DNA from 4 places in the Aliiglaciecola aliphaticivorans genome. Region 1 is predicted to be linked to each of the others. Evidence: predicted binding sites of a transcription regulator. Region 1 holds the regulator's gene; each other region holds the start of a gene.
What was found. The regulator FNR, encoded in region 1, switches genes on or off when oxygen is low (the NO sensors DNR and NnrR bind a similar motif). The targets are predictions, from matches to a motif close to TTGATCTAGATCAA.

Region 1 (7,677 bases):
CAGCTAACCGAAACCCTTGATAGGTTAAAAGCATATGATCACGAAGAAATTCAACAAGAGTTTGTAGTCGATGACGGTAGTCAGAAACAAATACAATTGACTATTGAAGGCATAAGCTGTGCAGCCTGTGGATGGCTTATCGAAAAACAACTGTTAAAAACCCCAGGAATTAAGCGCATCGCCGTGAATGTTTCCGCCCGCAGAGCAACGATTAACTGGATAGATTCCCAATTAAAACTTAGTGAAATCATCGCACAACTTGAATCTGTAGGTTACCACGCCCTTCCCTTTCAAGCCGACGAACATGAAGCTTCTTACCAAAAAGAATCCAAAAACTATTTAAAACGCATTGGCTTAGCTGGCCTGATGAGCATGCAAGTTATGATGTTAGCCATAGGTCTGTATTTTGGGATCTTTGGTTCCATTGAAGATTCCACTAAAACCTTTTTGCATTGGGTAAGCTTTTTACTAACTACACCTGTTGTGCTTTATTCAGGGTTCACGTTTTATAAAAGTGCATTTAGTTCATTGCGAATGAAATCTGTGAACATGGACTTTTCTGTTTCAATTGCAATTATTGGTACTTTTGTAGCGAGTGCTTGGGCAACCGTAACCAATACGGGAGAAATCTATTTCGAATCTGTCTGTATGTTCATATTTTTATTATTAATAAGCCGATATTTAGAACATCGTTCACGTCACCAAGCCAGTCTAATATCAGCCAATATGTTTAAATACATTCCTTTGACCGCGATCCGAATAGATAGTGAGAATAAACAGAGCTCAGTATTAGCGAAACATCTTAAAAAAGGGCAACAAATTTTAGTTCGCCCTGGAGAAACCTTTCCTGTTGATGGCGTGATCACATCGGGTGAGGGTAGCGTTGATGAATCCATGCTCACTGGTGAGTCAGAAAAAATCAAAAAGAGCGCAGGTGATCATGTTTATGGCGGTACCATAAATCTATCAGGTGCCTTTGAAATAATCGTCGAAAATGAACTTAAATTATCTCTGGTGAATAAAATTCTACGTCTTCAGGAGTTAGCCCTGGCAGACAAGCCCAAAGCAGCCGTGTATGCAGATGTAGCCTCAAAGTATTTTATTATTATAGTCTTAGGTATCACCCTTATCAGCTATTTAGGCTGGTTAGCCTATCAACCAGAGCGTGCGTTTTGGGTCGCCATATCGATTTTAGTTGCCACTTGCCCTTGTGCTCTTAGCCTTGCCACACCAACAGCTTTAACCAGTGCGATTGCAAAGTTAAATCAATATGGATTGTTAGTGAAAAGAGCCAATATTATTGATGTAATGCCTGATGTTGATACGGTTATTTTTGATAAAACAGGTACCCTCACCAATGGTCATTTTAGTGTCAGCGAAGTTGAATTGTTTAACCAAAGTGAAGAAAGTTTTGTTCTCAATTTAGCCGCAGGAATCGAACAATTTTCTAGACATCCTATATCTCGAGCCTTCCAGTCTGAGACGCCTTTAGAAGTCAGCCAAGTCGTTTCTATTGCTGGTAAAGGATTGCAGGGTATCTATCAGTCTCAGAACGTCAAGATAGGCAACCTAAGCATTTTAGATAGCGCTTCAGATTTGCCCTTGGATGCGGATGACACCAAAGTATATTTACAACTCGGTGAACAGTTACTGGCTGCTTTTAAAATCAAAGATGTAGTCAAAAAAGACGCGAAGCAACTAGTGCATGATTTAAACAGCAAGCAACTGGTTATGTTAAGCGGTGACGCACAAGAAAATGCATTATCCGTTGCCGAGTCATTAGGCATATCCACTGTATATTTTAGACAAACGCCTCAACAAAAGCTCACCTATATCCAAAGTTTGCAGGCCAAAGGGCATAAAGTATTGATGATCGGTGATGGTATCAATGACGCGCCAGTATTAGCTGCAGCAGATGTGTCTATTGCTGTTGGAGACGCCAGTGATATGGCAAAACGTTCAGCTGATATCATTTTATTGAATACTAAATTAAGCAATGTGAAATTTGCTGTTAGTATGGCAATTAAAGTGCGCCATAAGATTAAGCAAAATATGCTTTGGGCTATCGGTTATAATACACTTATTCTGCCCCTGGCAGTGGCTGGGTATTTAAGCCCTTGGATGGCGGTAATTGGTATGTCTTTAAGTTCAATCATTGTGGTAGCAAACTCCATTCGCTTGTTACGTTAATAGGAAACTAAATTGAGTATTATTTATGTGCTGATACCCATTGCTATTTTATTAGTTTTGTTAGCCATTGGGATCTTTTTTTGGGCGGTAAAGTCAAATCAATTTGAAGACCTTGAGCGTCAAGGTTATAACATTTTATTTGATGACGACGTCGATAAGAACGCACAAAGTAAAGTCTCTAAAACTGAAAAGAAATGAACGAAATCAGCTGGTTTTCTGCCATTTTAATCGGCCTTGCAGGGAGTGTACATTGTGCAGGAATGTGCGGTGGAATTGTTACCTCATTTACTTTTGCCTTACCAAAAAACCAATCTCAATGGCCTTTCTTAATCGCCTATAATACGGGGCGTATTTTATCTTATAGTCTTGCAGGAGCCATCGCAGGCCTATTAGGCCAAATTGTCACCACTAAGTCTTTTATCAATCCACAAGCGTTGACTCTTTTTGGCGGCGTATTTATGGTATTACTGGGTTTGTATGTTGGTCAATGGTCGAAATTACTGACTAAGGTAGAACGCGTTGGCGCAATTTTTTGGCGTAAAATCAGCCCGTTATCAAAACGATTTATCCCATTTAAACATCCAATGTATGCTGTCCCTTATGGGTTGATTTGGGGTTGGCTGCCCTGTGGACTCGTTTATTCAACATTAACCTGGAGTGTTTCAACTGGCGGTGTCGTACAAGGTGCACTAACTATGTTGTGCTTCGGTTTAGGCACCCTACCTATCATGTTAGCAATGGGTGCGAGCGCAACTCAAATAAGACATTGGTTAACTCATGCTATGGTGAAACGCAGCGTAGCAGTTTTATTATGTTTATTTGGCTTGATTTTATGTTATCAAGGGATTCATAATTGGTAACTGATGAATTACATGGAACTAACTAATGTCTGATTCGAACAAGTTTAGTATTCGCTGCCAAAATTGCAGTTTTAACCATCTGTGTATTCCCGTAGCGTTAAATCAAACAGAAATGGAAAGTTTGGACGAAATAATTGAACGCAAACGTCCTTTACATAAAAATGATCAACTCACTATACCAGGGCAGAAATTCACCTCTTTGTTTGCCGTAAGAACAGGTTCGTTTAAGTCCTACATTACCTCGCCAGATGGTGAACAACAAATCACTGGATTCCATTTCCCCGGTGATATAGTTGGATTTGACGGACTTTTTTCAGAAAAATACCAAAGTTATAATCAGGCCATGGAAACCTCGATGGTCTGTGAATTACCCTACGATAAACTTGATACCATGAGTGAGCAGCTACCTTCTTTACGCAAAGAAATGCTTAAAATCATGAGCACCGAAATAAATCAAGATCATAGTTTAATGATGCTGTTAAATAAACGCACAGCGGAAGAGCGTCTTGCACACTTTTTAGTTAATTTGTCTGATCGCTTTCACTCCCGTGGTTTTTCAGAAACAGAATTTAATTTAACCATGACGCGCAATGAAATAGGTAATCACCTCGGACTCACGGTTGAAACAGTAAGTCGTTTATTAACGCGCTTTCAAAAAGAAAATATCATAAAAGTAGATGGTAAGTTTATTCAGATATTGAATTTACCTGGCCTCAGAGAAAAACTAGGTGAGCATGTTGTGCAAAACAAAGCGTGCGGATAAGTCTTTCCAGTTACGTTGATATAGGTCAAAACAATTACTCTGTTAGTTGGCAAAATAGCTAAAGTACCCATACACTTAAGTTGTGAGTGTAAATCTATGAAGGGAGTTAACTTATGTCTGTTTTTAACAAAATTTTAGCTGTTGTCGATCCATCCAAAGAAGATCAGAAAGCTTTTAAGCGCGCCCTTTTGTTGGCTCAAAAGACCGGCGCGAGCATCACCGCATTTCTATCTATATACGATTTTTCATATGAAATGACGACTATGCTGACGGTAGATGAACGCGAAACAATGCGGCAGGCTGTGGTAGATGACAAGACCGAATGGCTTGCTAATATTGTCGAACCCTTAGCGACCAATTCATCGACTTCAGTAGATATCAAAGTCGTTTGGCATAATCGTCCTTATGAAAGTATTTTATTCGAGGTGATTGATCACAGTTATGATTTAATCGTCAAAGGAACTCATGAGCACGACACCTTAAAGTCAGTCATATTCACCCCAACTGATTGGCATATTCTCCGTAAATCTCCGGTTCCAGTTTTACTTGTCAAAGAGCATGACTGGCCTGTCAATGGTAATATTTTAGCGGCTGTTGATGTGGGAAGCGAAGATGAAGAACACCGCAGTTTAAATAACCTCATCACCAAAAAAGCTGCGATAATGGCGGATTTATTAGAAGGTAAGATTAACTTAGTCAATTCTTATCCCGGAACGCCTGTAAACATCGCCATCGAAATTCCAGAGTTCGACCCTGTTGGTTATACTGAATCAGTGAAACAATTTCATGCAAAAGCGATGCTTGAACATGCAGAAAAATTCAATATCCCCCAAGAAAACCAGCATTTAAGCGAAGGGCTTCCAGAAGATGTGATACCTTCAGTGGCGAAAACCATTGACGCTGAACTCGTTGTTATTGGCACCGTAGGTCGCACAGGTATAACCGCAGCACTTATCGGTAATACCGCTGAGCACACCATTGACTCACTCAATTGCGATGTATTAGCAATTAAACCCGAAGGATTTGAGTGTCCACTTAAGCACTAGCAAGACAAAAACGCTATCAGACTCAGTGTTGATTAAAAACATTTGAAATTAGAGTATTTATGTCCGTTAGGAGGACAGGTATAATCTGGGCTGATAGCAATGTTTTCTAGGAATAAGATGAGTAAGCTCGAGTCTCTGTCTGAGAGTAAAAAATACAGTTTCAATAAACTCCAAAAACGCTTAAGACGCAATGTAGGTAAAGCGATTGCCGATTTCAATATGATTGAAGATGGCGATAAAGTAATGGTCTGCTTGTCTGGTGGAAAAGACAGTTACACCATGCTCGATATATTAATGTTTCTTAAAAAAATTGCCCCCATTAACTTTGAGATTATCGCGGTAAATTTAGATCAGAAACAACCTGGCTTTCCAGCTGAGATACTGCCTAATTACTTAGACAATTTGCAGGTCCCCTTTGAAATAGTAACCGAAGATACCTACTCCATTGTCAAAGATAAAATTCCTGAAGGAAAAACCACTTGTTCTCTTTGTTCTAGGTTAAGAAGAGGAATATTGTATAAAACAGCGACCCGTTTAGGCGCAACCAAAATTGCCTTGGGGCACCACAGAGATGACATGTTGGAAACGTTATTTTTAAACATGTTCTATGGTGGACGCTTAAAATCCATGCCGCCAAAATTAGTCAGCGATGATGGTAAACAAATGGTAATACGGCCGTTAGCCTATTGCTCAGAAAAAGAAATCAGCCAGTATTCAGATCTCGTCGAATTTCCTATTATTCCCTGTAATTTGTGTGGTTCACAAGAAAACCTGCAACGCAAAGTGATAAAAAATATGCTGAATGATTGGAACCAGCGTTTTCCTGGTAGAATAGAAAGTATGTTCAAGGCAATGCAAAATGTGGTTCCATCTCACCTTGCCGATAAAGAACTCTTCGACTTTAAAACCCTAGAGACACAACAAACGCCGTTCGCTAACGGTGACATTGGATTTGATCAAGATGACTTCTCCCCTTCATCTATAAATACAGATGAAACAGTCAATATTATTAATATAAGTTAAGGATCATTTCAATAAATGAAAATTGGATTAGCATTAGGAAGCGGTGCCGCTAGGGGCTGGGCGCATATCGGCATTATTCAAGCTTTAGAAGAACTTGGCATCGAGGTAGATGTGGTAGCAGGTTGTTCAATAGGCGCATACGTGGGTGCGGCTTATGCGAGTAATAAGTTAGAGCCCCTAGCAGACTGGGCCAGCTCTTTATCAGAATGGCAAGTATTAGGGCTTATGGGAGTTGGTTTTCGCAAAGGCGGGCTTGCCAGCGGAATAAAAGTGTTTAAAGCGCTAGAGGAAAACTTCTGTGAACGAGAATTTGAGCAATTATCCAAACCACTAGGTGTAGTGGCAACCGACCTTTATAGCGGTAAAGAGGTTTCATTTACCCAAGGGCCCATAGGCGAAGCTGTCAGAGCTTCTTGTGCGATACCAGCACTATTTCCGCCTATTGCGTATAAAGGGCGATGGTTAGTAGACGGTGCGGTGGTGAACCCTGTGCCGGTAAATTTGTGTCGCCAGCTCGGTGCAGATTTTGTTTTTGCGGTAAATTTGAGTGCTGACTTTCGACCTGAAATACAGGCGCAGTATCAGATGGAACATGAAAACAACCAGAAGCGAACCAACGATTTTTTCAATAAAAGTCACTCATTTATGCAACGCATTTTCAGCGGTAGATTTAAAAAAGATATTGATGACGAGGAGCTCGAATCTTTAGAAGAGATCGAAGATATAGACGATTTGGCGTTGGAATCAAGCATAAAATCAGAAAATGAGGCACCAGCAGAATCCACAGAATCAACCTTGGATAACCTAGATAAAACAGCCACACCGCATACGACTAGTAAGATGAAATTAACAGACAATACACCGAGTATGCTGGGGGTAATGTCAAACTCCTTAGACATTCTTCAAGCTAGAGTGACACGTTCACGCTTAGCTGGCGATCCTCCTGACATTCTGATTGAGCCTCAACTTAGAGATTTTGGCATCATGGAGTTCCACCGCGCTGCTGAGTTAATTGAAGAGGGGCGTCAAAGTGTGAATCGTGTTGCAGCACAAATTAAGTATCAATTGCGTCTCGATTAGCCCCTCACAATTTCATTTACTTGGTTATTGCTGTAATTCTGTATGGGGCATCAGAAAAATGAACTTGCATGCCATGCTCTAGCCAATCTTTACTCACGACTGCGTGATGCTCGTCCACGTAAAGGGCTTCGGGAACCGAGTCTTTATCAACACTATCGAAATAAAACTGCAATCCACTAACCGAGGGCATTAAGAACGAAAGAAAACTGCCCATATCGTCAAAAAATGTCACATATTGCTGATATAAATCTTGTAATTCTTGATGGCTATATTGGGCTTTGAGATAACTTGGCTTAGTTTCAAGTTGCACCGACATATCACACTGATTACTATTTTCTAGCAGTTCTAATTCAACTATGGCTTTTGCTTGCTTTAACGCTTTTTCAGTTGGCAGTAAAAAACGATATTCTGGTGTAATAGTAACGGGAAGGGTTACTTTCTGGGTCACAATATTCGCCGACTGAATTTGGCACAAATCACCGTTCCTAACATTCTTGAACCCAAAGGCAAACTGCAAAGCAGGAGTTTCTTCATTATCAATTTTTCTAAGGTGGCTATAAAAACTTGCGTATTCAACAGACAGGGAATCAGCTAAAGCAGAGCAACTTAAACTCAACAACAAAAATGTAAAACTCAAAAATTTCATGTGGGTAAAAACTTCCTATTAAAACGTATCATTTGTATTAGCTCATGAATATACTCATCACCTCGTTCA
Region 2 (7,677 bases), on a different contig from region 1:
AACACACTTCAATATCCGTTTCTGTACAGGAGAAAAACAATGGATAACCTCACCCTAATTGCAATTTGTTCGATCATAACTGCAGGACTGACGATTGGTATAGGGGTACTTGGCCCTTCATTAGCGGAAGGGTCTGCTATCGCAAATGCATTAAAAGCCCTCGCTCAACAACCCGATGCCTCATCAACCATAACGCGAACATTGTTTGTAGGTTTAGCGATGATTGAATCAACGGCTATTTATTGTTTTGTGGTTTCCATGATTGTGCTGTTTAGTAATCCATTTTGGAACTATTTTGTCGATAAAGCAGGAAGTTAAAAATGCCAATTGATTGGTTTACCCTAGTAGCTCAAACCCTTAACTTTTTAATTTTGCTGTGGTTGTTGAAACGCTTTTTGTATCACCCAATTATTGCAGGTTTGAACAAACGAGAAACCAAAATAGCGCAAATTTTGAATGATGCGAATAGCAAAAATGAGAAAGCCAAGGCCCTGCAATCAGAGTATCAAGTTAAATTAAGTCAAATTGAAGATCAACGCCGGGAAATTATCAATAAAGCCCACCAAGAAGCCAAAGTTAAAAGTCAAGAATTGCTGAATATGGTGCAACAACAAGGAGCTGAAATTCTGGAAACTCGCCTGCATGGAATTGAACAAGAAATACAAGCTTTACAGCACCAAATTGTGCAAAGAAGCATGCAGGAGGTCTTTGCCACTAGTCAAAGAGTACTCCATGATCTTGCTGATACTCAGTTACAAACCTTAATGTTCAACAAATTGATGGGACAACTTAACAGCTTGAATACTGAACAACACAACGAGATAAATAGAGCGGTGAATTCGAATACACCGCAAATATACATTCACAGCTCCTTCGAACTAACTTCATCACAAAAAGACTCTTTGCAACAATGGTTTCATCGAACCTATACAAAAAAAGTTGATGCAAAAGATACGCTTAGAGAACTTCAGTTTACCTACAAGATTACGCCAGAATTAATTTGTGGCATCGAAGTTGTTTTTGATGGTTGGAAGGTTCCTTGGAGCACACAAAGTTACCTAGACTCAATGCAAACAAATCTTCTGCAGCAACAACCTAAACTCACTTCAGAGCATATTATCAAAGCAACCCAGGTAGAAAGTTCAGACACACCGCAATCAAGTATCGGTTAAATTAACTAAAGCGCAGAAACAAAAATGAAACAGGAACCGCAAGCAAGTTTAAAACAACAGTATGATTTACTGTTTGATCAGCTGAATCAGTCCAATGCTCACGGAAAGATCAACTGCTTACTGGAAGAAGTCGGAATTGTTAACAGCGTATCCCCAGGAATAGCCTCGGTGACCGGGCTACCGGGTGTTGGCTTTGAAGAATTGGTGCTTTTCCCAAACAATATTTACGGTATTGCATTTAATTTAGATGAAGACGAAGTCGGCGTGGTACTGCTAGGAGACTATTGTCAGTTAAGCGTAGGGGATCAAGTAAAACGGACTGGGCGGGTAATGGACATTGTCGTGGGCGAACACTTATTAGGCCGTGTTATCGACCCACTTGGCCACGCTATGGACAACAAAGGTCAGCTTTCACAAACTCCGCGTTTACCCATAGAGCGTCCCGCTCCAGAGATCATGTCACGGTTACCAGTGACCGAGCCGTTACAAACGGGAATTAAAGTGTTAGATGCCCTACTGCCCGTAGGCCGGGGACAACGGGAACTCATTATGGGCGACCGTCAAACTGGCAAAACGTCAATTGCCATTGATACTATTCTTAACCAGCATGGCAAAAATGTCATATGTATCTACTGCGCTATCGCCCAGAAATCCTCATCCATTGCGAAAACTATCGCCACTCTAAAGCAACATAATGCCCTTGAATACACAATTGTTATGGCAACAGAAGGTAGTGATCCTCCCGGCTTAGATTATATTGCTCCCTACGCTGCAACCAGTATTGGCGAATACTTCATGCACGCTGGCAAGGATGTACTTATCGTTTATGATGATTTAACCCGTCACGCTCGTTCCTACCGGGAGCTATCATTATTGCTTCGCCGCCCTCCGGGAAGAGAAGCCTTTCCAGGTGACATTTTTTATTTGCACTCACGTTTACTGGAGCGTTCAACTCATTTAAACGAAGAAAATGGCGGAGGCTCGCTTACGGCCTTACCTATTATTGAGACGGAAGAACAAAATATGTCTGCCTACATACCCACTAACTTAATTTCAATTACCGATGGGCAAATCTATTTATCGCCTAAATTATTTGATTTAGGGATATTACCGGCTGTTGATGTGGGAAAATCCGTTTCCAGAGTGGGAGGAAAAGCCCAACATGCTGGTTTTAAAGCGGTTTCAGGCACATTGAAATTAGAATATGCGCAATTTGAAGAATTAGAATCATTTGCGCGCTTTGGTGCCCGTTTGGATGAAAGTAGCCTAGCAACGATAGAGCATGGAAAGCGCATTAGAGCATGTCTGAAACAACCAGAATCCTCGCCCCTATCAGTATCAGCACAAATTCTTGTACTCTTAGCCCTTACACATCATTTCTTTGATGGAATTCCACTAGCGTCTCTTCAACAGGCGCAAGATGCCGTGCTAGACGGGTTAGTTACCCTTAATCAGGATATTCAAAGCAAATTAACATTAGCGCAACCCCTCAAGGAAGATGAACTAGGACTTATTTCTTCTATGTTCAAACAGGTTTTAACACCTTTACAAAGAGATTCCGAGACTGACGCTAACCACAAAGCGGTTAACGGCGAATCATGATATGAGTGAATCGAATAGTGATTTACAACGTAAAATTGTGAGTGCAACTGATTTAAAATCAGTGGTAAGAACCATGAAAGCTATGGCAGCTGCAAACATCAACCAATATGAAAATGCCGTCCTTTCACTGGATGATTACTATCGAACCGTGCAATTAGGATTGACAGCATATTTTATCAATACCGATAAAAGTGATTACCCAACAACTGATAGAATCTCAAAATCAGCAGCTCACAAGTCTCAAATAGGCATTATTGTCATCGGCTCAGACCAAGGATTAGTCGGCCAATTCAACGATATTTTAGTCAATTTTCTAAACGAAAAGCGCAAGGACTTTGCTGCAACTCAGGTAATTTTGACCGCTGGAGAACGGGTACGATCTTTACTCGAAGGAGAAAAAGCCTTACTAGGAAGACATTTTTCACTCCCCAACTCAATAGACAGTATTACCTCATTTGTAGCAGAGATTTTACTGGAAGTTGAAGAGCTTCAGACAAACAAACACTTGAAAGAAGTTTATTTGTTTTTTAATCGTACCTTAGACAAACCTAATTACGGGCCATGCTATCAACGGATTTTGCCTTTTGACCACGCATGGAAACACGAATTTGTTTCCCGACCTTGGCCTACCAGATGCCTCCCCCAACTTCTAGTTGAACCTGCAACAACCGTTAGCAAACTAATAAGAGAATACATATTCACCTCAATTTTTAGAGGATGCATTGAATCACTCGCAAGCGAAAATGCGAGTCGCCTTATCGCCATGCAACGGGCTGAAAAAAATATAGAAGAGCTACAAGAACAAATGCAAAAGTCATTTAATAAACTTAGACAAAGTGCCATTGATGAAGAACTTGCTGATTTGGTTAATGGTTTTGAAGCGCTTTCTTCTCCAGAAAAAATAAAAACACAGTGAACAGCGGTTAAATAATGCTATTTACAAAAGATATTCGACTAAACTCTTTGTTCATCAAGTTTGATCGACATCAAATAGTCAATTAATAATCGGTGTATGGTCGAAACCTATCATCTTGATTCTTTAATGGAGATTACTATGCAAGCACCGCAAAAAATTCTAGTTGTAATCAGTGGTAAACGTAAACAGCACGAGGCATTGCTTCGAGCTTTAAAATTTGCCGAGTTGAATAATGAGGTGCATATCCACCTTTTGAATGTAATTTACGAGCCAATTTTAGAGCTAACCGACGTACTTTCAAGCGACCATCGCAAAGAAATGAAGAAACAATATGTTGCAGACCGTTATCTTTATCTCAATAGCATTGCTGAAGATCTAGAGAAAAAGAATATTCGTTGCACCACTCATGTTGAATGGTGTCGCGAGGTGTATGAAGGTATAGAAGATGCTGTTGAGAGAATTCAACCGGATCTGGTTATTAAACGTATTACCGCAGACTCCATGAGCATTAATCCCTTTGCCATGCCAATCGACAGGCACTTACTACGGTATTGTAAAGCCCCCTTGTTGCTGGTAAAACATTCAAGTTGGACAAACGCACCTATCTTAGCAGCGGTTGATGTGTTAGCCAAAGACGAAAAACATGTGGCGTTGAATCAAGATATCTTAGAATCAGCAAAACTGTTTGCTCAGATAAGTGACAGTGAAATACACACCGTCAGTGCTTATATGGTGCATAACATGAGTGCTGCCATCGATTTCCCTACCATAAATTTAGAAAAACTCAGTGCCAACAGTGCTCAATTTCACAGTGATAAACTCGATAGTATGGAAAAAGACCATGACATCAACATGGCCAAAAAACACGTTGTAGCTGGCATGCCTGAAAAAGTCATCCCGAATGTTGTTAAACAAATAGATGCAGAATTGGTGATTTTAGGAACAGTAGCACGAAAAGGCATTTCGGCAGCTTTTTTAGGAAATACGGCTGAGTCCATTTTGGCTGAACTCAACTGCGAGGTGCTGGCATTGAACTTAGACGAGAGTGACTCAGAAAAAGTATAGTTCCTGAAGCCAATCTCCATTATTAATTAGCCAATAAAAGTTGGGTTACTACGCCGTAAAATGCGCGGTAACCTCTACTTTTAGCTTAGGTTATTTCTGTTCAAGCAACGAAAATACGGTTTTGGCAATATCTGTATTGTTGCTTAGCCCTACAAAGGATTCGCTATGGCTGCCAAATGCAAATACTGGCACGTCTACCGCCGTATGAGCGCCTGATGTCCAACCGGTAAGAGTGCGTGCATCAATAATATGTTTGATATTGACGTAAAGCGATTTTTTTACGGCGTCAGCCGATGCATCTGCGTAAGGATTTCCCTCGCTGGTTGAAGACGGGTTATCTTCGGCAATATTTTTGCTGCTGTTTAACAGCGCAAGCTCAGATTCAGTTAACTTAAAGTTTAGTAACTCAGCAGCAAGTTCTGGCGTAATATCAGTGTGTAACAGTTGCTCAGCAATGTAACTAGGTGAATGCTTCATGGTACGCAAAATTTCAGGGTTCCACTGATACTTTCCATTGGCTCCTAAGGTCATACCGCCTGTACTGTGGTCAGCCGTTACCACAACTAAGGTATCAGGATGCTGAGCAACATAGTCTTCGAGCATTTCCAGAGTGCTGGCAAGATCTTGCATTTCTCCCATAGCAGCTGCGATATCGTTGCTATGACCGCCCCAATCAACCTGGCTTGCCTCTACCAACATAAAAAATCCCTTATCACTTTCAAGTTGGTTCAACGCAGTTGATGTCATCGTTTTTAAACGATTAGGATCACTGTCGTCCAACGCCCATGGCAAACCAACATCAGCAAACAAGCCAAATAACGGCTTGTCTTGTTGAACCGTCTCTAAATCGGCATAATCATCAATATATTGATAACCCAGTTCCTTAAACTCACTGACTAAGTCTCTGTCTTCACGTAAAAAGAATTTCCAGCCCCCTCCTAGCACTACATCATACATCTGGTAATTTTCGACATAACTATCGGCAATTTCATCGTAGTTTCCACGGGCAACATTATGGGACATAAAGCCTGCAGGTGTAGCATGATTTACCTGACTGGTGACTACCACGCCAGTTTTCTTACCTAGACGCTTTGATACTTCTAACACTGTGGTAACTGGTTGTTTGTTAACATCCATTGCAATGGCACCGTTGTAAGTCTTCACCCCGGCAGATAACGCAGTAGCACCGGCCGCAGAATCTGTAACATATCCTGAAACTGAGGCTGGATAAGTACTACTCATGCCCACTAAAGTGCGGTCAAAAACCGTTTGTTCCATTCCCGCAGTATTAGGATCATCGTGAAAATATCGATATGCACTAATATAGGCTGGCCCCATGCCATCCCCCACGACCATAATAATATTTTTAGGTTTTTCTGGAACCAAAGTGGTTTGATTTGTCTGTTGTTGATCATTGCATCCAAAAAGCACTAGTGACAACGAGAGCAATCCAATTTTACATTTCATACTGAGCCTATTTTTTAATGATGGTTAAGATTTAAACTACTATTTCCATGAACGGATAGCGTGTCCGCGAAAAGCGTAAAAGAAAATATATAAATAACATGGTAAACCAATCCAATAAGCAGATTGTAAATCTCCAATTTCGTGGGAGATTTTACCAAATAATAAAGGTAAAATTGCACCACCAGAGATACCCATAATTAGTAACGCTGAGCCTTGAGCCGAGTAATTCCCTAACCCTTTTAACGCTAAAGGCCATACAGACGGCCACACCAAAGCGTGAGCTAGGCCCATTAATGCCACAAAAGTGATGGTGTTAGGAATAACTGGTATACCAGACCATCCCCACAGTACGTCGGCAATACCTGTAGATTGAGTAGAAGAAAATACAATACCCAAGATACACAAACAGCCGGCAATGCCTGAAGCTACTAACGCGTTTTCTTGAGAGACAAATCGCGGAATACATGTAACGCCAACCAGATAACCAATGACCATAAACACCATGGTAAATGAGGTTAAACCTGCAAAGTTACTTACTCCTAATGCGGAACCGTAAAGACCAATGGTATCCGCTGCAATCACTTCTACCCCTACGTAGAAAAACAACGCAATTGCGCCTAACACTGTATGAGGAAAATGAAAAATGGATGTTTTGCTGCCACTTTCTTCAGAATCACTGTTAGTCGATTTTATTTCAGGCAACGCAGAGAACTTCACTAAGGCAATCAAAACGGCCAGCGCGATGGCCATTAACACATATGGCACGATTAGATTATGTGATAATTCCATTAAACGCTGATTTTTTGCTACCTCAGACAGACCGCTAAGAGCATCTTCTGAGTAATTTCCCATGTCTGATAATATTAAAGACGTAAATAGAATAGGAACTAAAACGCCGGCACTTTTGTTAATTAACCCCATGATGCTGATGCGCATTGCAGCACTTTCAACCGGTCCTAAGTATACAATGTAAGGATTTGAAGCGGTTTGTAATATGGTTAAACCTGCAGCTAACACAAACAAGGCTATGAGAAAAAAGGCATAGTTTGCAGTAATAGCTGCGGGTATATGAAGTAAAGCGCCAACCGCCATTATGCCAAGCCCTAGCGCCATACCGTTTCGATAGCCAGTCTTTTTAAGAATGATGGACATGGGTAACGCCATCACCGTGTAAGCGATATAAAATGAAAAGGTCACAAACAAAGCTTCAAACTCATTTAGTTCACAGACTAATTGAAGAAATGGAATTAATGAGCCGTTAAGCCAAGTAACGAAACCAAAAATAAAAAACAAGATACCAACAACGATCATTGGAACAAAGGTACTGGTTTTATTGGTTGTTAGAGTTTGCATAATTTTAGACCTCATTAGCCATTGTTTCTGTGGAAAAGACCTTATTGCCGTTTACCCATGTTGACTGCACAACGAGTTGCTCATCCAATTGAATAAAATTGG
Region 3 (7,677 bases), on a different contig from region 1:
GTTCTCTTATAAAATTCATGACAGTAGGCCCAAGGGCTTCGTAATTCTAATGAAATTCTACTCGGCAATGACAGTAGCGGTAACGCTCGCTGAAAATAGTTAAATCAATTAATTTCTATATATAAATTAAGTGCTTAGGTGAAATTATCGAAAATCAGCGACCTAAACGGTAGTTCAGCCTGCTTATCAATGGTTATTCCAAGTCCATGAACGATGGTCTCCAAATTTAAATGCGGCCTATCGTGTAGTGCCTGATTACGATAATGACGAAATGATCATTCCTGAAACCACTATAGACTTAAAAGAACACGTAACATTAAGTTGGACAGCAGCGACAGACGAAACCAGTTCAGATATTTTAATTATTAGTGGCACACAAAACCAAACCGGCATGTATCAAGATGATTATGGTCTTGAAAAAGACATCGAAGTTGATGCTGGACTTGCGTACTCGTTATCTGGCCCAGATTTAGGTAGTTTAGAAGAAGGCGAGGGTAAACCTGCTGTTTCTTTACCCGCAACAGCAACAAAGTCTTGGGATATTAGTGATGCTGTCTCTGATCAATATGCCGTAGAGTTCGTGGTACCAGAATCCATCGATGTTACGACAGTACAACTTGCAAGCAAATCCGATGCATGGGCGGCTATTGCACCTGCGGCGTGTGTTATTGAAGGAGGCTGGGACGATACCTTTTTAACCACACCGCCAACTCGTGAGACGGAATGTAGCGATTATCCATTAGTTGGGTTTGATGCTGATTTGGGGAATCTTTGGTGGGTTGTTTTAAACTCTGATGCAGAAATCGCATTAATTGCAAAATAAAACCAACTCTATATCGAGTGACCTAATAATAAAAAGCCAGCCTCTTCTTTTGAGGCTGGCTTTTTTATACAGTTGCTTGTCACTAAAGCAGTCTATCTAGTCTAGCCTTTAGCTGGCTATTTTCTTTTTTGAGTTTCTCTTTTTGCCGCATTAAATCAATGACCATAGCCGTCGCGACCCAATCAATTTGCAATTGCTGATTCAATCTAACCGCTTTTTTGATCCAATGGGCACTGTCTAAATCAAAAACCCATTCCGAGACAGCATTACCATCAACGGGATCAACTATGCCGTATTCAACCACCGCATATACTGAATCTTGGGTAATTTCTTCGTATTGGCATAGCTCCTGAATTGTGAGGTGAAGTGTAATTTCTGACATCTTACTTGCTCCATTCTGCTCTGGGATTAAAATTAGCTTCGTTTGCCAATTGTGACCATAACTTTTCTGTTTCAGCCGTGGTTTTATTAGGAATATCTATTTTAATGACAACCAATAAGTCACCCTGATTACCTTTATGTTTTAAGCCTTTACCTTTCACTCGCAATTTTTGACCTGAATGACTATTAGGCGGGATATTTAGGCTAATTTTACCGTATAAAGTAGGTACTTCTAGCTTAGTACCAAGGGCCGCTTCCCACGGTGCTAAAGGTAAGGTAAGTAACAAATTATTACCTTGTACATCAAATAGAGGGTGGGGGATTAAACGGATGTGCAAATATAAGTCGCCGTTTAAAGAGCTTTCACTACCTGGTACACCTTGACCTTTTACTCTAATTCGCTCGCCATCACTCGTCCCTTCTGGAATTTTCACTTCTAATGACTTTTTAAGTTGCTCTACTTTGTTCCCCGTCAAAGCAGGAACACTATATTCCACGCGTTTGACGATGCCTTTAATCGATTCTTCTAAAAATAAAGGCACTTCCAATTCGACATCTTGACCTTTATACAAGTCAGATTCAGTTTGATGTGATTGTTGATGATGTCGGCTTCCACCCCCAAACACTGAATTAAAGAAATCCGAAAAGTCGGCACTTGCAGAACCACGAGCATGAGTATATCCATCACTAGATTGCCACCCTGGAGGAACATCAAAGCCTTGCTCATTTTGACCTCCATAACGCTTCAATTGATCATACTCAGCCCGTTTATTTTCGTCTTTTAGCACTTCATAGGCTTCAGCCACTTCACGAAACTTTTCTTCTGCATCAGGTGCAGCATTCATGTCTGGATGGAGTTTAAGGGCAAGTTTACGATAGGCTTTTTTAATTTGCTTTAGATCGGCGTCATCTTCAACACCCAAAACTTGATAGTAGTCTTTAAATTCCATACAAGTTCCTTCCTCGATAGTTTATAGGTTTTATTAATGGGTAGGCAATTAGCGTTTTCATCCGTAATCAAATAGCTTCTCTCTATCAGACAAACAGAAAGAGCCCATTAGTGCTCTTTTATCAAGCCTAAACAATTACTAATAATAGTTTGAACCCCTGATAAACAAAAGTTGTTGATGTAGATCAACGTAAAACCCGTCTAATGGGGTAAATTAATAATCATCTTCGCACTAAAATAAGGCCACTAAAATGATTTCTACTTCTATATTTCCTGGGCGTTATGTTCAAGGTGATCAAGCACTCAATATTTTACCAGAAGAAATTGCTAGACATGGTAAAAGCGCTTTTATCATTGCTGACAAATTTGTAACAGATAATAGTAGCGGCCCATTCAAAGAGGTGTTGGAGCAACTTAACGATTGCAAAGTTCAGCTTTTCGGCGGTGAATGTTGTGATGACGAAATTGATAAACTCTGTGATCGCTTTGCCAATGACTCCACTGAGGTAATTATTGGCATTGGCGGTGGTAAAACCCTTGATACGGCAAAAGTGGTAGGCTATAAACAAAGTTGTCCAGTTATTCTAATCCCGACAATTGCCTCTACAGATGCTCCCTGCAGTGCTTTATCTGTTATTTATAATTCTGATGGTTCGTTTAACCGATATGAGGTGTTACCCCATAACCCCGATGTCGTCTTAGTTGACACCAATGTCGTTAGCCAAGCACCTGTCAGGTTCTTAGTGGCTGGCATGGGTGATGCATTTGCGACTTGGTTTGAAGCTGAAGATTGCCGCCTTAAACGCGGTACAAATATGACCGGAAGAGTAGGGCCATTGAGCGCATACGCTTTAGCTAAACTATGCCACGAAATATTGCTTGAATATGGGGTTTATGCAAAACGTGCTTGTGAAAGCAATATAGTCACACCGGCTCTAGAACATGTTGTTGAAGCGAATACACTGTTAAGTGGCCTTGGTTTTGAAAGTGGGGGTTTAGCTGCTGCTCATGCGATTCATAATGGTTTAACGACCATTGCGGCTACCCATAATTTTTACCATGGAGAGAAAGTAGCAATTGGTCTTCAGGCAATGATGTTTTTAACCGATAGGCCTAGTAAAACCATCGATTTAGTATTCGACTTTTGTCAATCCATTGGGCTACCCATCTGTCTTGAAGATATTGGTATGATAGATCCCACTGAAGACGAATTAATAAAAGTGGCCAAACGTGCATGCGCTGAAGGTGAAACAATCCATAATGAACCCTATGAAGTGACTTATAGGAAAGTGATGCATTGTATTAAAGCAGCTGATGCTGAAGGAAGACGCAGAAAAAAGTTGTGAGCCTTTAAATTTCGCCCGTTGTTAACGCGCTGGCTTCTGATAAGTGGCTAATACATCTTTCTATGTGTTTAGCCACATGAAGTAACCAGCGATATGTGTCTAGCATATTAGTTGCTTCGACAATATCAAACTCATCATTAGTAACCTGTGTTAAAACTAGCTGCCTAAAGGCTTGATGAGCAGCGTTGAGTTTATCCGACAAATTTGAAACCTCTTTTACCGTTCCTGACCATTGATTGTGTTTTATCCCTTCAATTAACCGTTTTATCACCTCACATAATTGATTTGCATAATTATCAAGTTCATCGGGCAGGGCGCTGTTCAACCCTAAGGTATGTGTAAACGATTGATTCGGCATTTCTTCACAACGCTCATGTAACCTTTGCATATGATCTAATGTATGAATTAAGTTGAGCAGGCGCTGTCGCGTTTGCTGATCATTTTTTTCAATGGGTATGCGGTCGATAAATTCCCGTGCAACATTGATATCGATTTGTGATTCAACCAGTTTAGTTTCTACTTCTTCAGCAGGTTTACTCAGAATAACCGCTGTTGTTTGTAGCAATGTCATCAGTTGTTTTTTTAACGAGTCTAACGCCAAATCTAATGCTATTGATGGCTGACTCAGCAGACTGTCATCAAGTTGTTCTGAATTGGTTTCATGGGAACTACGAATGAGCCCTTCTATCAACTTTGCAAACACCTTGCTAAACGGTAAAACGATAATCACACCAAGTAAGTTAAACGCACTATGAAACGCGATCAATGCAACTTCAGCATTGTCTAAAATGGGCTGGGCGGTTAAGTATTCCCAAACCTTAATAAAGGGAGAGACAAATATTAACGCCGTTATCCCAGTAAACAGATTATAAATCACATGAGAATAACCGGTTCGCTTGGCGGCAACAGATGCGCCTGTAGCTGCCATTAAAGCCGTTACTGTGGTACCGATATCCATTCCAATTACTAGGGTAGCTGCTACTTCAAAATTAATTAAATCTGAATAAAGTGCAGTTAATGCAGCAGCCACACCGGCACTTGATGACTGGGTTACCAAAGTAAATAGAACTGCCAAGCCTAATACGGATAGTTTTTGCGGTAAAGTCGCAACGGATAGACCTTCGAAAGCAAAATATTCCCGTAATATCGCCATGCTGTCTTGAAGTTCGGTTATTCCAACAAAAATCAGTCCAAAACCCGCTATGGTTAATCCTAAGGCTCCTATGTTTGCTTTAGCGAATAAACGCAGTAACGCGCCTGCAAAAATAAGAGGAAACGCAATCACGCCTAGTTTGAGTTTAAATCCAAATAATAAAACCAACCAGCCAGTGATGGTCGTCCCCATGTTGGCACCAAAGATTACCCCCAGAGAATGACTAAAGGTCATTAAACCTGCTCTAACAAAGCCAACAGTCGCCACTGTTACAGCGCTAGAGGATTGCAGAATTGCGGTACTAATCGCACCACAAAGCGCGCCGGAGTAGGGACTTCGCGTGTATTCCATTAAACGGAATCGAATAAGCTTACCAGCCAAAGACTTTAATCCGTCAGTCATTACAATCATACCGAGCAAAAATAGCCCTATGCCGCCTAAAACCTCAGCGATCAATATCCATCTTTCTGTCATTCAATACGCCCGCAATGTATGTGCTACCAAATCTTAATTGCTTAAACCGCAAATTATTCGATTTCAAATGTTCTAACATGAAATTTTGTAACAGTAGAGCTGTAATAATTTCAAACACCTTAGTACTAGATTAGTCTAGAAGCCGTATTTTTGGATCTTAAAAAAGAAAATAACGAAAAATATCCCTTTAAAATCAGTCAATTTGCTGCAAAATTCAAGGTAAAACTATTACTCACCGAAATATGGTCTGGTGTTTGCTCCTTTATCTGTGCAATCAATTCGATTCTTAATTCACATTAATTTTATACGGAGAATTTTATGAACGATGACCAAGTAAAAGGCAATTGGAAAGAACTTAAAGGTAAAGTACAGAAAAACTGGGGAAAAATTACCGACGATGAATTAGACAAAATGGAAGGTACCCGCAAAGAGTTGGTTGGCAAAGTCCAACAATCTTATGGAAAATCCAAAGAAGAAGCAGAAAAGCAAGTTGATCAATTTTTAAATAGTTAACAGACTTTTCTAATCTGACCTTGTGCCTCAATTCCCATAAACTCATGAGGTGCAAGTTGCTATTATGTTACAAGCACAGCGTGGTCAATAAATGTCGACCACGCTTTTATATTCAATCAATCACATACTAAACACCACATACTCAATCCCAATTCAAGCTATTGTATTTTGAACGAGCTCACAAAAACAAAAGACATCTTTACTCTACAAGGTCATTTCTTAAATAAGCATTAAACGTGAATAGTCATCATGATGACGTTAAGTTTATCCGTTAAAACGTAATCGAAAGCTCAGGCATAAATATTCCAAAAACTAAGTGACAGATTGCCACCAGCAAATTCATGTCACCAAAATAAGCTAGCAGTTCCTATTCAAAATATCTAACCGTGCTGTACGTGAAATCTGATGAGGTTTGTGAGGTTAACTCTAAAACCAGACACACAGAGACGCATAAAAATGAAAAGTATTTACTGAAGAAAGTGCACCAAGCCCCTCCACGTGCATTAATACTAATATTCGCATAATGTATATTATGTTCAATTATATATTATTTTATTAATAAGTACTCACTTTCGCTGGTAAACACTAGCAGTATGAAAAATACGAAGCCAAATGTGGTTTTATTTGCCCCTCTCTTAAACATTAAATGATTTAAATTATTATTGGAGACTTATTGGCTTTTACTAAACAAAACCCTAAAATCACGCATAGCGAATGAGAATTATTTGCATAGAGCTTTCCCACACAGAATGCATAGAAAATGAACGAACCCTGTCAATAAGCAACAGGTATTATTTGTTTTTGACGCGCCACTCCGACTTCAATATGGAACACTATTACATTCAGATATTTGCTGATCTTTAATAAAAATGGACTAGGAAAAAGGCAACCTCTTTTAGTCGTCTTTAAGCTTGCTATTATTGAAACTTACTCAGTAGCCTTTAAAGTTATTCATCGATTTTCGAATTCAACCAAATAAGTGTTACGCTGGAACTTGTAGTAAAGAATTCTGTGATTTGGGATGAAGTTTTACGCCTTCACACTCCTAACTAAATAAAGACAAAAAATGCTGGACAACGATGAAAGGAACAATTCAAAAGTCTTGGACGCCGCTCAGTTAACGCGCAAAGAGTCGGTGCACAGGGGTTTTTTGTACCAGCACTTGTATGCGGTAGGTTGTTTGCTACTGGCGCAAACAGCAAAAGTTAATGTGGTAATGGTCGAGCTTGATGAAGATATAGAGCTTATTACAGATTGTGGGCGAATTTATGTGCAAGTCAAAACTCGTTCAAAGTCAATCATGCATAGCGATATTTCAGGTGCCATAGAGCGTTTCAAAGACTTGCGGAAAGAGCATTCTGAAGGGCGGAGGAAAGGTGACGCTTCCTTTGTTTTCGTTACCAATCAATCACCTAGTATTCAGCTCAAAAAGAGTATTGACGATAAGGAAATCCCTCACGACATGGTTTTCTTGAGTCCCCAGAGCACTATTCAAAGACTCCCTGCACTCCCTCCTGCCTGGAAGTCGGTACCTGAAGCAGTAGCGTGGTGTGTAGGCCAAGCAGAGAAGCTGAATTTTTCATTACTCTCGCCTGACTCCCTTGTATGGAAGCTCGCTGGGTTGACGCAGCTCGCTGCTACTGGTGTGGCGCATCATAGACAGCATGGGTTTAACGCTGAAGACCTACCCACGTTATTTGAGCAACTAATCGTTCAAATGCAGGATTTCCCAGCACCACCATCATTTTATTTGCCACAAAAATTCGAGCCATCGCTCAATTCCGAAAAGCGTATAAGGATTATTTGCGGATTATCCGGAGCAGGTAAAACTGCATGGGCAGCGCAAGCAGCGTTGCACAGCTCACATCTTTGCGCATATTACGATACAGGCGACCTTCCTGGTCCAGCTCTTGCAAGCACTCTGGTTCGTGAGTTGGCAGCACAATTCGCAACATTTGATCCTGAGGGCTTGCGAAAAATCTTACTCCCGGGTGTTAGTGGTTACGATGCACTTAGAACGTTAGATACATTCCTACTT
Region 4 (7,677 bases), on a different contig from region 1:
CTTGAATCATATCGGGGCCGGCTTGATGGGTTGCATCCGCTAACACCACTCCAAAATACTCCAAGAAAAAACCATCCCTTAAGGTAGATTCCACACATACATTGGTTGCTATGCCGGTGAAGACTAAATTACGAATACCGCGACTGCGCAGCATGCTGTCTAAATTTGTATTGAAAAAGCCACTGTAGCGGGTTTTAGGAATAACTATGTCACCTGGTTTTGGACTGAGCTCATCAATCAACTGATAGTCCCATGATCCTTTTGCCAACAAAGTGCCTTTTAGTTCAGGTTGCTTGCGCATTGTTTTAAGCGCATTAGACTTGTACCAATTGGGTGAACCTGGTCCGCCCGCTTCAGCATATTCTGCATCCCATCCATTTTGGAAAAACACCACGGTTATGCCTGCTTTTCTCGCTGCGGCTATGGCTTTAGTGATATTAGCAATCACTGGACCGGTACTCGATATATCAAAACCCGCTTTATCTAAATAGCCGTCTTTGCTGGCATAAGCGTTTTGCATATCGACCACGATAAGCGCTGTTTGTTTAATATCCATTGCCAGAGGCTCTGGTTGCGCCGACAAAATGACTTCATTACTTTTATCTGCGTTGCGAAGCCCAGCAATATTCAATTCACCGTTATTCAGCATCAGGCTTCCTTAGCTTGAGGTTGGGCAGTAAGAATATGTTGGCGAGATTTCATTAATGGTTGTATTTTTTGACCAAAATCATCCATTCCTTGAATAAAATCATCGAAGGTGAGGAGCACGCCTTCGCAACCGGGGACGGTGTCAATTTCATCCAACATTGCGGCCACCGAAGCAAATGAACCAACCAAGGTGCCCATATTCAAATTAACCGCAGAAGTGGGATCTGTCATATCACGAATGTTAGTGTCTTTACCTGACTTTTTGTCCGCAGCGCCTTGAGTCGTCATCCAGTCCAACGCACTTTGGTCTTTGCCATCTTTATATAATTGCCACTTTGCCATGGCGTTTTCATCGGTATCTGCGGCGATCACCATGATTAAGACCACCGAGCCTACATTCCGACCCACTTTTTGGGCCGCATCCTGCAATCTTTCAGCAGTAGACGCAAAGGCAGTTGGCGTGTTTAAACCTTTTCCGAAACAGAAGTTGTAATCGGCATGTTGCGCAGAAAACGCCATTCCTGCGGCACTTTGACCAGCACAAATAATTGGGATGTTTTTTTCAGGTTTTGGCAGCATCCTGCAATCATCCATTTGAAAATGTTCGCCTTTGAAATCACTCTTACCGGTTTCCCATAGTTCTTTACAGACTTTGATGTATTCCGCAAGATACTCATAACGATTAGAGAAAAACTGATCCCCAGGCCACATTCCCATTTGCGAATATTCAGGTCTTTGCCAACCGGTTATTAAGTTGATCCCAAAACGACCGTGTGAAATAGAATCTATGGTTGTAGCCATTCTTGCAACAATGGCAGGCGGCATAACCAAGGTAGCGGCGGTCGCGTATAATTTGATTTTTTCTGTCACCGCGGCCAAGCCCGCCATTAGCGTAAAGGATTCGAGGTTGTAATCCCAAAACTCGGTTTTGCCGCCAAATCCTCGCAATTTGATCATCGAAAGCGCAAAGTCCAAACCATAATGTTCAGCTTTAACAACAACATCTTTATTCAGATCAAAACTAGGCTTGTACTGGGGTGACGTACTTGAAATTAACCAACCATTATTCCCAATTGGGATAAATACACCTACTTCCATTGTTGCCTCACTTATTGTTCATTAGATAACGAGCAGCCACCCCCTTAGACATTTTGTTTAGTCAACAGCATTTAGCAACAGCGGGGGTTTGAGATACCGAAGTTTATTGATAGCACTAACTGAAAAGCACAAAGTGCGCCAACCAAATATAAAGCATAAATAACAAATAGTTACTGCAAACCCATCAAAAAATATGGACCACTTGGTCTACATTGAGGCACTAGGTTTGTGCAATTTGCGCACAAATGATGCAGCACCTTGTTGGGTTATTTATTTAAGTTTAAAATCAGTTAGGTTTGCTTAATAACAAAATCTTGGTTAAAACATAGTGGACAGGGAAACATTAAAATAGGATATCCATAGTCAGATGAGTTCTACTCCAGCAAAAAAATCATTAAAAAAATCGACACGCGAATCAAGCTCTAAAACGCAAAGTAAACGTATTGAAGCAAAACGTAATAAGCGTAAAATTATTATGCAAGCGGCGCTAGATTTATTTTCTAGCAACGGGGTTCACGGCACCAGTGTTGAACAAATCGCTGATTTAGCCAAGGTATCAAAAACCAACTTACTGTATTATTTTGCCAGTAAAGAGCTGCTTTACGTTGAAGTGATACAGCAGTTATTGGATGTATGGTTAGTGCCACTTAAAGGATTTAATTCAGAGCAAGATCCCATAGAGGCCATTGCAAATTATATAGAAGTAAAATTAGCGTTATCCCGTGACAACCCTAAAGAGTCCCGTTTATTTTGTATGGAAGTAGTGCAAGGTGCGCCACTTTTGTTTAATCAATTGGAATCACCATTACGAGCAATTGTCGAAGCAAAAGTTCAAGTCATTTCAGATTGGATTAAAGCCGGAAAGTTAGCGCCTATTGATCCCTACCATTTAATTTTTAGCATTTGGGCCACAACCCAACATTATGCAGATTTTCGTGTCCAAGTGGAGGCCGTTACTGGACAAAGTTTAGACGATCCTGAATTTTTTGCCGCGACATTACATAGCATTCAGACAATTATTCTTAACGGTGTTAGGCCCCAACATAGCTGAAACGCTAAAAAAACCAGTTAATTCATTGATCCAGATTAACAATAAGCGAACAGTCTGTGCGATAATAGGGAGATAATTTGTTAACTTATAAAAATTTCGATTTAATTGTAATTTTTAGCAGTCCCGTAAAGGATAAATGAATGAGTGAACGCATTCCAATCAAAGATGTCACCGCCGTAAAAGTTCACCAACCAGAAGCCAGTAAGCATGAAAATGCTTATACACCACGAAGTCGAATTTATGTCCGCGCAGTTGAGGGGACGTTAGAGACTTTTCGACGCTTCTTCGGCTTAATTTTTCTAGGTATTTTTGCAGTCATCCCTTGGATTCAATACAATTCAAATCAAGCGGTTCTATTTGATATTGGAGCCCAGCGCTTCAATATATTTGGCCTCACCCTTTGGCCACAGGATTTAACCCTACTCGCCTGGATTCTGATTATTAGCGCCTTCGCGCTGTTCTTTGTCACCACCTTTGCTGGCCGAGTTTGGTGCGGATTTATGTGCCCGCAAACCACTTGGACATTTATTTATATTTGGTTTGAAGAAAAAATAGAAGGAGCTAGAAACAAGCGCATTAGACTTGACCAACGAAAAATGGATTTCGACAAGTTTTGGCGCAAATCGTTAAAACACTTTGCTTGGATAACAGTGGCGTTGCTGACAGCTCTTAGTTTTGTAGGTTATTTCACCCCAATAAACCAATTGTTTATGGACTTTTTCACCTTCAATGTCAGTTTTTGGGCGGGGTTTTCAGTTATCTTTTTTACGGTTTGTACCTATGGGAATGCTGGCTGGATGCGAGAAATCATGTGTACTCACATTTGTCCTTATGCCAGATTTCAATCTGCCATGTTTGATAAAGATACTTTTACCGTTGCTTATAACCCTAGCCGGGGAGAAAAACGCGGACCCCGTTCACGGAAAACCAGTTACGAAGAAATCAAACAAAAAGGCATTGGTGACTGCATCGATTGTAACTTGTGTGTTCAGGTATGCCCCACAGGCATCGATATTCGCAATGGTCTTCAATATGAATGCATTAACTGTGGTGCCTGTGTTGATGCATGTAATGGGGTAATGGAGAAAATGAATTATCCCAAGGGGTTAATTAGTTTTACATCGGAACATGAATTGGCCGGCGGTAAAACTAAGATATTCCGTCCCAAATTGATTGGATACGCCGTCGTACTATTAATTATGACGTCTCTTTTAGCCTACGAGATTATCGCTCGAGTACCATTGGAAGTCGACATTATTCGAGATCGCAATTCGTTGTTTAGAGAGACCAATGAGGGATTAATCGAAAATGTCTACACCTTAAAAGTATTAAACAAATCTCAAACTCAACACACTTATAAAATTGATGTAGTCGGTTTAGAAGGTAATAAATATATAGGTCCAGAACAAGTAACAGTTGCAGGCGGTGAAGTATTAAACTTACCAATTAGCATTGCCATTGACCCTTATGCATTAGATGAAACAGTCATTGAGTTTAAATTTAAAGTCACGTCTATCGATGGCCATGACACCCCCATTGAAATGAGTGAAACCAGTAAGTTTATCTATCGATGAGTGACTCAATTGATACAACATTTGATTTCGCGCAACTGGGCCCTGATACAATTTTGGATGCTATTGAGTCCAAAGGCTATTTAGTAGACTCAGGATTACTGGCGTTAAACAGTTATGAAAATAGGGTTTATCAATTTGTTTGCGACGATAAACAACGCTATGTAGCCAAGTTTTATCGCCCTCAGCGTTGGAGTCGCGAACAGATTCAAGAAGAACACGACTTTGCCCAAGAACTAAATGACCATGAAATCCCGGTGGTAGCACCCTTGCGCACAGACGACTCATCCTTGCACAGTTATCAGGGGTTTCATTTTGCCATTTTCCCATCTGTGGGTGGTCGACAATTCGAAGTGGATAATCTTGACCAACTGGAATGGATGGGACGCTTTATCGGTCGCATTCATCAAGTATCAAAAGGTCATTCATTTGCATATCGTCCGACCTTCAGTGTGCAGGAGCATTTGCTTGATGCGGTAGCAACCTTGCATAAAACGGAACTCATTCCGAGCAGTTTACACACCGCATTTTTCACCATTTTAGAACAAGTAAGCGGGTTAGCAGCAAGCTTATATAAACCTAACACTAGCATACGTCTTCACGGTGACTGTCATCCGGGCAATATTTTATGGCGAGATGGTCCAACCTTCGTAGATTTGGATGATTGCAGAATGGGTCCAGCTATTCAGGACTTATGGATGATGTTATCTGGTGACACTTACCAGCAACGAATACAAATGGACACACTAGTTGAAGCCTATGAAGAATTTTCCCAATTCGACAGCGCACAACTTAGCTTAATTGAACCTTTGCGGGCAATGCGTATGGTTCACTACATGGCGTGGTTATCCCGTCGTTGGCAAGATCCCGCATTTCCTCAAGCGTTCCCATGGTTTGCCGACGCTAAATATTGGGAACAACAAATATTGGCCTTAAAAGAACAATATTCCGCCCTTCAAGAGCCCAGTTTGACGTTATTTTAATAACAGAAAAAATAAAGACCTATTTTTTTAAGAACAGATGGATATAATGCACACCTCTTAGGTGCCACCATAGGTGGTTAAACGGGAAGACAGTGCAATCAGATCTTTATCTGATTTATGCTGACGCTGCCCCCGCAACGGTAAACAAGTGATACCCAAAGGTATAGTTGATTAATAAGTCACCACTGTTTGAAAGAATGGGAAGGTATTAATCAAGTCTTTATTAGGCACTTGTGAGCCCGGATACCGGCCTGAGAAGCATAGGTTCGTGATTAAAACCACGAACTGTCACTCATATGATCTAGTACTCGGGCGGAGTACTTAACAAGGCTTAACAAAATGCAAAATAAAACGACTCTTATAGGGTTAAGCGTTAGCTTGGCACTAGCATCTTCCAATCTCTATGCTCAATCAAACTCGCAAGAACAACAAGACATTGAAAAGATGACCGTTGTTTCTAGCCGAATTCAATTACCAACTAATCGACTCGCTACCAGTGTTTCTGTGTTAGATGAAAATGACATTGAAATGCAAACCGCAATCAATGTCACTGAAATTTTGCGTCAAACCCCAAGTGTTGGCGTGTCAAATTCAGGCGGTTTAGGTAAAAGTACCGCTGTCAGAATTCGTGGTGAAGAAGCATTCAGAACCAAATTATATATTGATGATGTTGAACTAAGTGATACCTCATCGCCACAAGTCGCGCCGATTTTTGATGATGTATTAATTAATCAGTTATCTCGAATTGAAATTTTAAGAGGCACCCAAGGCTTGTCTTATGGCGCTGATGCTGGCGGTATTATAAGTCTATACAGCAAGCAGCCGGTAAAAGGTTTTGAGGCCAGTGGCACCCTAGCGGCAGGCTCATTTGATACCCAAATATTTAATGCGGATATTGCCGCAGGAAACAACTCAGGGTCATTCTTTTTGTCCGCATCAAAGGTGGAAAGTGACGGTTTTAATGCTAAAACCTCTGATGATAGCGGCGAAAAAGATGCTTATGACAACCAAACAGTGCATTTTAAAGGACAATTAGCATTAACTGAAAATATCGCTGCTTCTGTAGTGTTTCGTAATGTCGATGCCGAAAATCAATACGACGGTTGCTACGATAATGCCACTTTCGCACTCATCAATTCTTGTACCACTGAAGCCGAACAGCAAACCGTTCGTGGCGCGTTAAGTTATCAGGGAAGTCACAGCCAACATCAACTTGCCTATAACAAAACGGATGTTGACAGGGATTTTTTCAATAATGGCGAGTACGGGTTTAGCAATTCAGGTAGCATCGACAAGTTTGAATATCTAGGTAGCCTGAACTGGCAACAGCATGATTTGGTATTTGGCCTTGAAAAAGAAACTCAAGAAATCGAAAACAGTGATTTAAGTCGAGATCAAAAATCCCTATTCGTTGAATGGTTAGGCCAGTTCGACAATCAACTCGCCTTTAACCTTGGTTATCGATTCGACGATAATGACACCTTTGGAAAACACAATAGTGTGCGCTTAGGTGCAGTCAAAGTCCTGCCCTTTGATTTTGCTGACGTAAAGTTTAAAACGACCTATGGAACGGGTTTCCGCGCGCCAAGTATTTATGAGCAAAGTTATAACGACGGCCCTTATGCATACGGTGAGGCTGCCGGTTTACAATTGGCCGAAGAAAATAGTGAAGGCCTCGACCTAGGCGTTGTTATCGATACAAAAAATGGATTGAACGCGGAAATGGTCTTTTTCAAACAGTACATAGAAAATGAAATCGTTTTCGATTTGGCATCTTACCAGGGCTACTTGCAATCCAGTGGAAAAAGTAAATCTAAGGGAATTGAAACCCGTGTTGAGCAAGTATTTGCTAACGGCTTAAGATTATGGGCTAATTACACCTATAACGATGCGGAAGATAGTTCTGGTGAAGCCCGTTTGAGAAGACCTAGAAACAAGTTCAACTTAGGTATTAGACACGGCTGGTTAGACGATAAAGTGTCAGCAGAGCTTACCTATAGAAGTGTTCGAAACGCTGTAGACATAGCGGGTGCTGAGATTGAAGACTACCAAGTAACAAACTTAAGTGCCCGTTGGCAAATCGTTGAATCAGTTAGTATTAAAGCCGGTGTAAATAATCTTTTTGATGAAGATTATCAGGAGGTAAATGGCTTTAATACTGCCGGACAAAACTTTTTTGTATCCACCACCATTACCTTGTAGAAAAGCCTAGATTTATAAAAACCGCTTCTTAAAGCGGTTTTTTTATGCATTTCATCTGCAGATTGTATTCATCTGACTGATTAACTATACCTAATCTTTTACTAGCTATGATAACCTTTAGCAA

Region 2: a site for FNR is predicted at 3,751-3,764, ahead of uspE (universal stress protein UspE). Genes of this name have one in related genera too.
Region 3: a site for FNR is predicted at 2,329-2,342, ahead of ACYVIL_RS00615 (DnaJ C-terminal domain-containing protein). Genes of this name have one in related genera too.
Region 4: a site for FNR is predicted at 2,823-2,836, ahead of ccoG (cytochrome c oxidase accessory protein CcoG). Genes of this name have one in related genera too.

The regions. Positions count from the first base shown of each region.
Region 1 covers NZ_BAAGTF010000009.1:23,721-31,397, reverse strand. The annotation lists gene ACYVIL_RS05315 (heavy metal translocating P-type ATPase) at 1-2,190, shown strand, start outside; gene ccoS (cbb3-type cytochrome oxidase assembly protein CcoS) at 2,203-2,388, shown strand; gene ACYVIL_RS05305 (sulfite exporter TauE/SafE family protein) at 2,385-3,050, shown strand; gene fnr (fumarate/nitrate reduction transcriptional regulator Fnr) at 3,076-3,813, shown strand; gene uspE (universal stress protein UspE) at 3,927-4,859, shown strand; gene ttcA (tRNA 2-thiocytidine(32) synthetase TtcA) at 4,977-5,882, shown strand; gene ACYVIL_RS05285 (patatin-like phospholipase family protein) at 5,898-6,962, shown strand; gene ACYVIL_RS05280 (DUF2987 domain-containing protein) at 6,979-7,608, opposite strand; gene ACYVIL_RS05275 (glucosaminidase domain-containing protein) at 7,605-7,677, opposite strand, start outside.
Region 2 covers NZ_BAAGTF010000025.1:5,707-13,383, forward strand. The annotation lists gene ACYVIL_RS13910 (F0F1 ATP synthase subunit A) at 1-47, shown strand, start outside; gene ACYVIL_RS13915 (F0F1 ATP synthase subunit C) at 40-318, shown strand; gene ACYVIL_RS13920 (F0F1 ATP synthase subunit B family protein) at 321-1,172, shown strand; gene ACYVIL_RS13925 (alternate F1F0 ATPase, F1 subunit alpha) at 1,197-2,774, shown strand; gene ACYVIL_RS13930 (F0F1 ATP synthase subunit gamma) at 2,776-3,690, shown strand; gene uspE (universal stress protein UspE) at 3,829-4,755, shown strand; gene ACYVIL_RS13940 (alkaline phosphatase) at 4,846-6,222, opposite strand; gene ACYVIL_RS13945 (sugar MFS transporter) at 6,262-7,575, opposite strand; gene nagA (N-acetylglucosamine-6-phosphate deacetylase) at 7,580-7,677, opposite strand, start outside.
Region 3 covers NZ_BAAGTF010000002.1:31,312-38,988, reverse strand. The annotation lists gene ACYVIL_RS00630 (hypothetical protein) at 1-103, shown strand, start outside; gene ACYVIL_RS00625 (hypothetical protein) at 248-823, shown strand; gene ACYVIL_RS00620 (chaperone modulator CbpM) at 906-1,205, opposite strand; gene ACYVIL_RS00615 (DnaJ C-terminal domain-containing protein) at 1,207-2,154, opposite strand; gene ACYVIL_RS00610 (glycerol dehydrogenase) at 2,405-3,499, shown strand; gene ACYVIL_RS00605 (Na/Pi cotransporter family protein) at 3,504-5,126, opposite strand; gene ACYVIL_RS00600 (CsbD family protein) at 5,445-5,639, shown strand; gene ACYVIL_RS00595 (dsDNA nuclease domain-containing protein) at 6,706-7,677, shown strand, end outside.
Region 4 covers NZ_BAAGTF010000022.1:7,066-14,742, reverse strand. The annotation lists gene rutB (pyrimidine utilization protein B) at 1-649, opposite strand, end outside; gene rutA (pyrimidine utilization protein A) at 649-1,746, opposite strand; gene rutR (HTH-type transcriptional regulator RutR) at 2,114-2,797, shown strand; gene ccoG (cytochrome c oxidase accessory protein CcoG) at 2,938-4,371, shown strand; gene ACYVIL_RS12940 (serine/threonine protein kinase) at 4,368-5,351, shown strand; cobalamin riboswitch at 5,394-5,620, shown strand; gene ACYVIL_RS12935 (TonB-dependent receptor plug domain-containing protein) at 5,691-7,553, shown strand.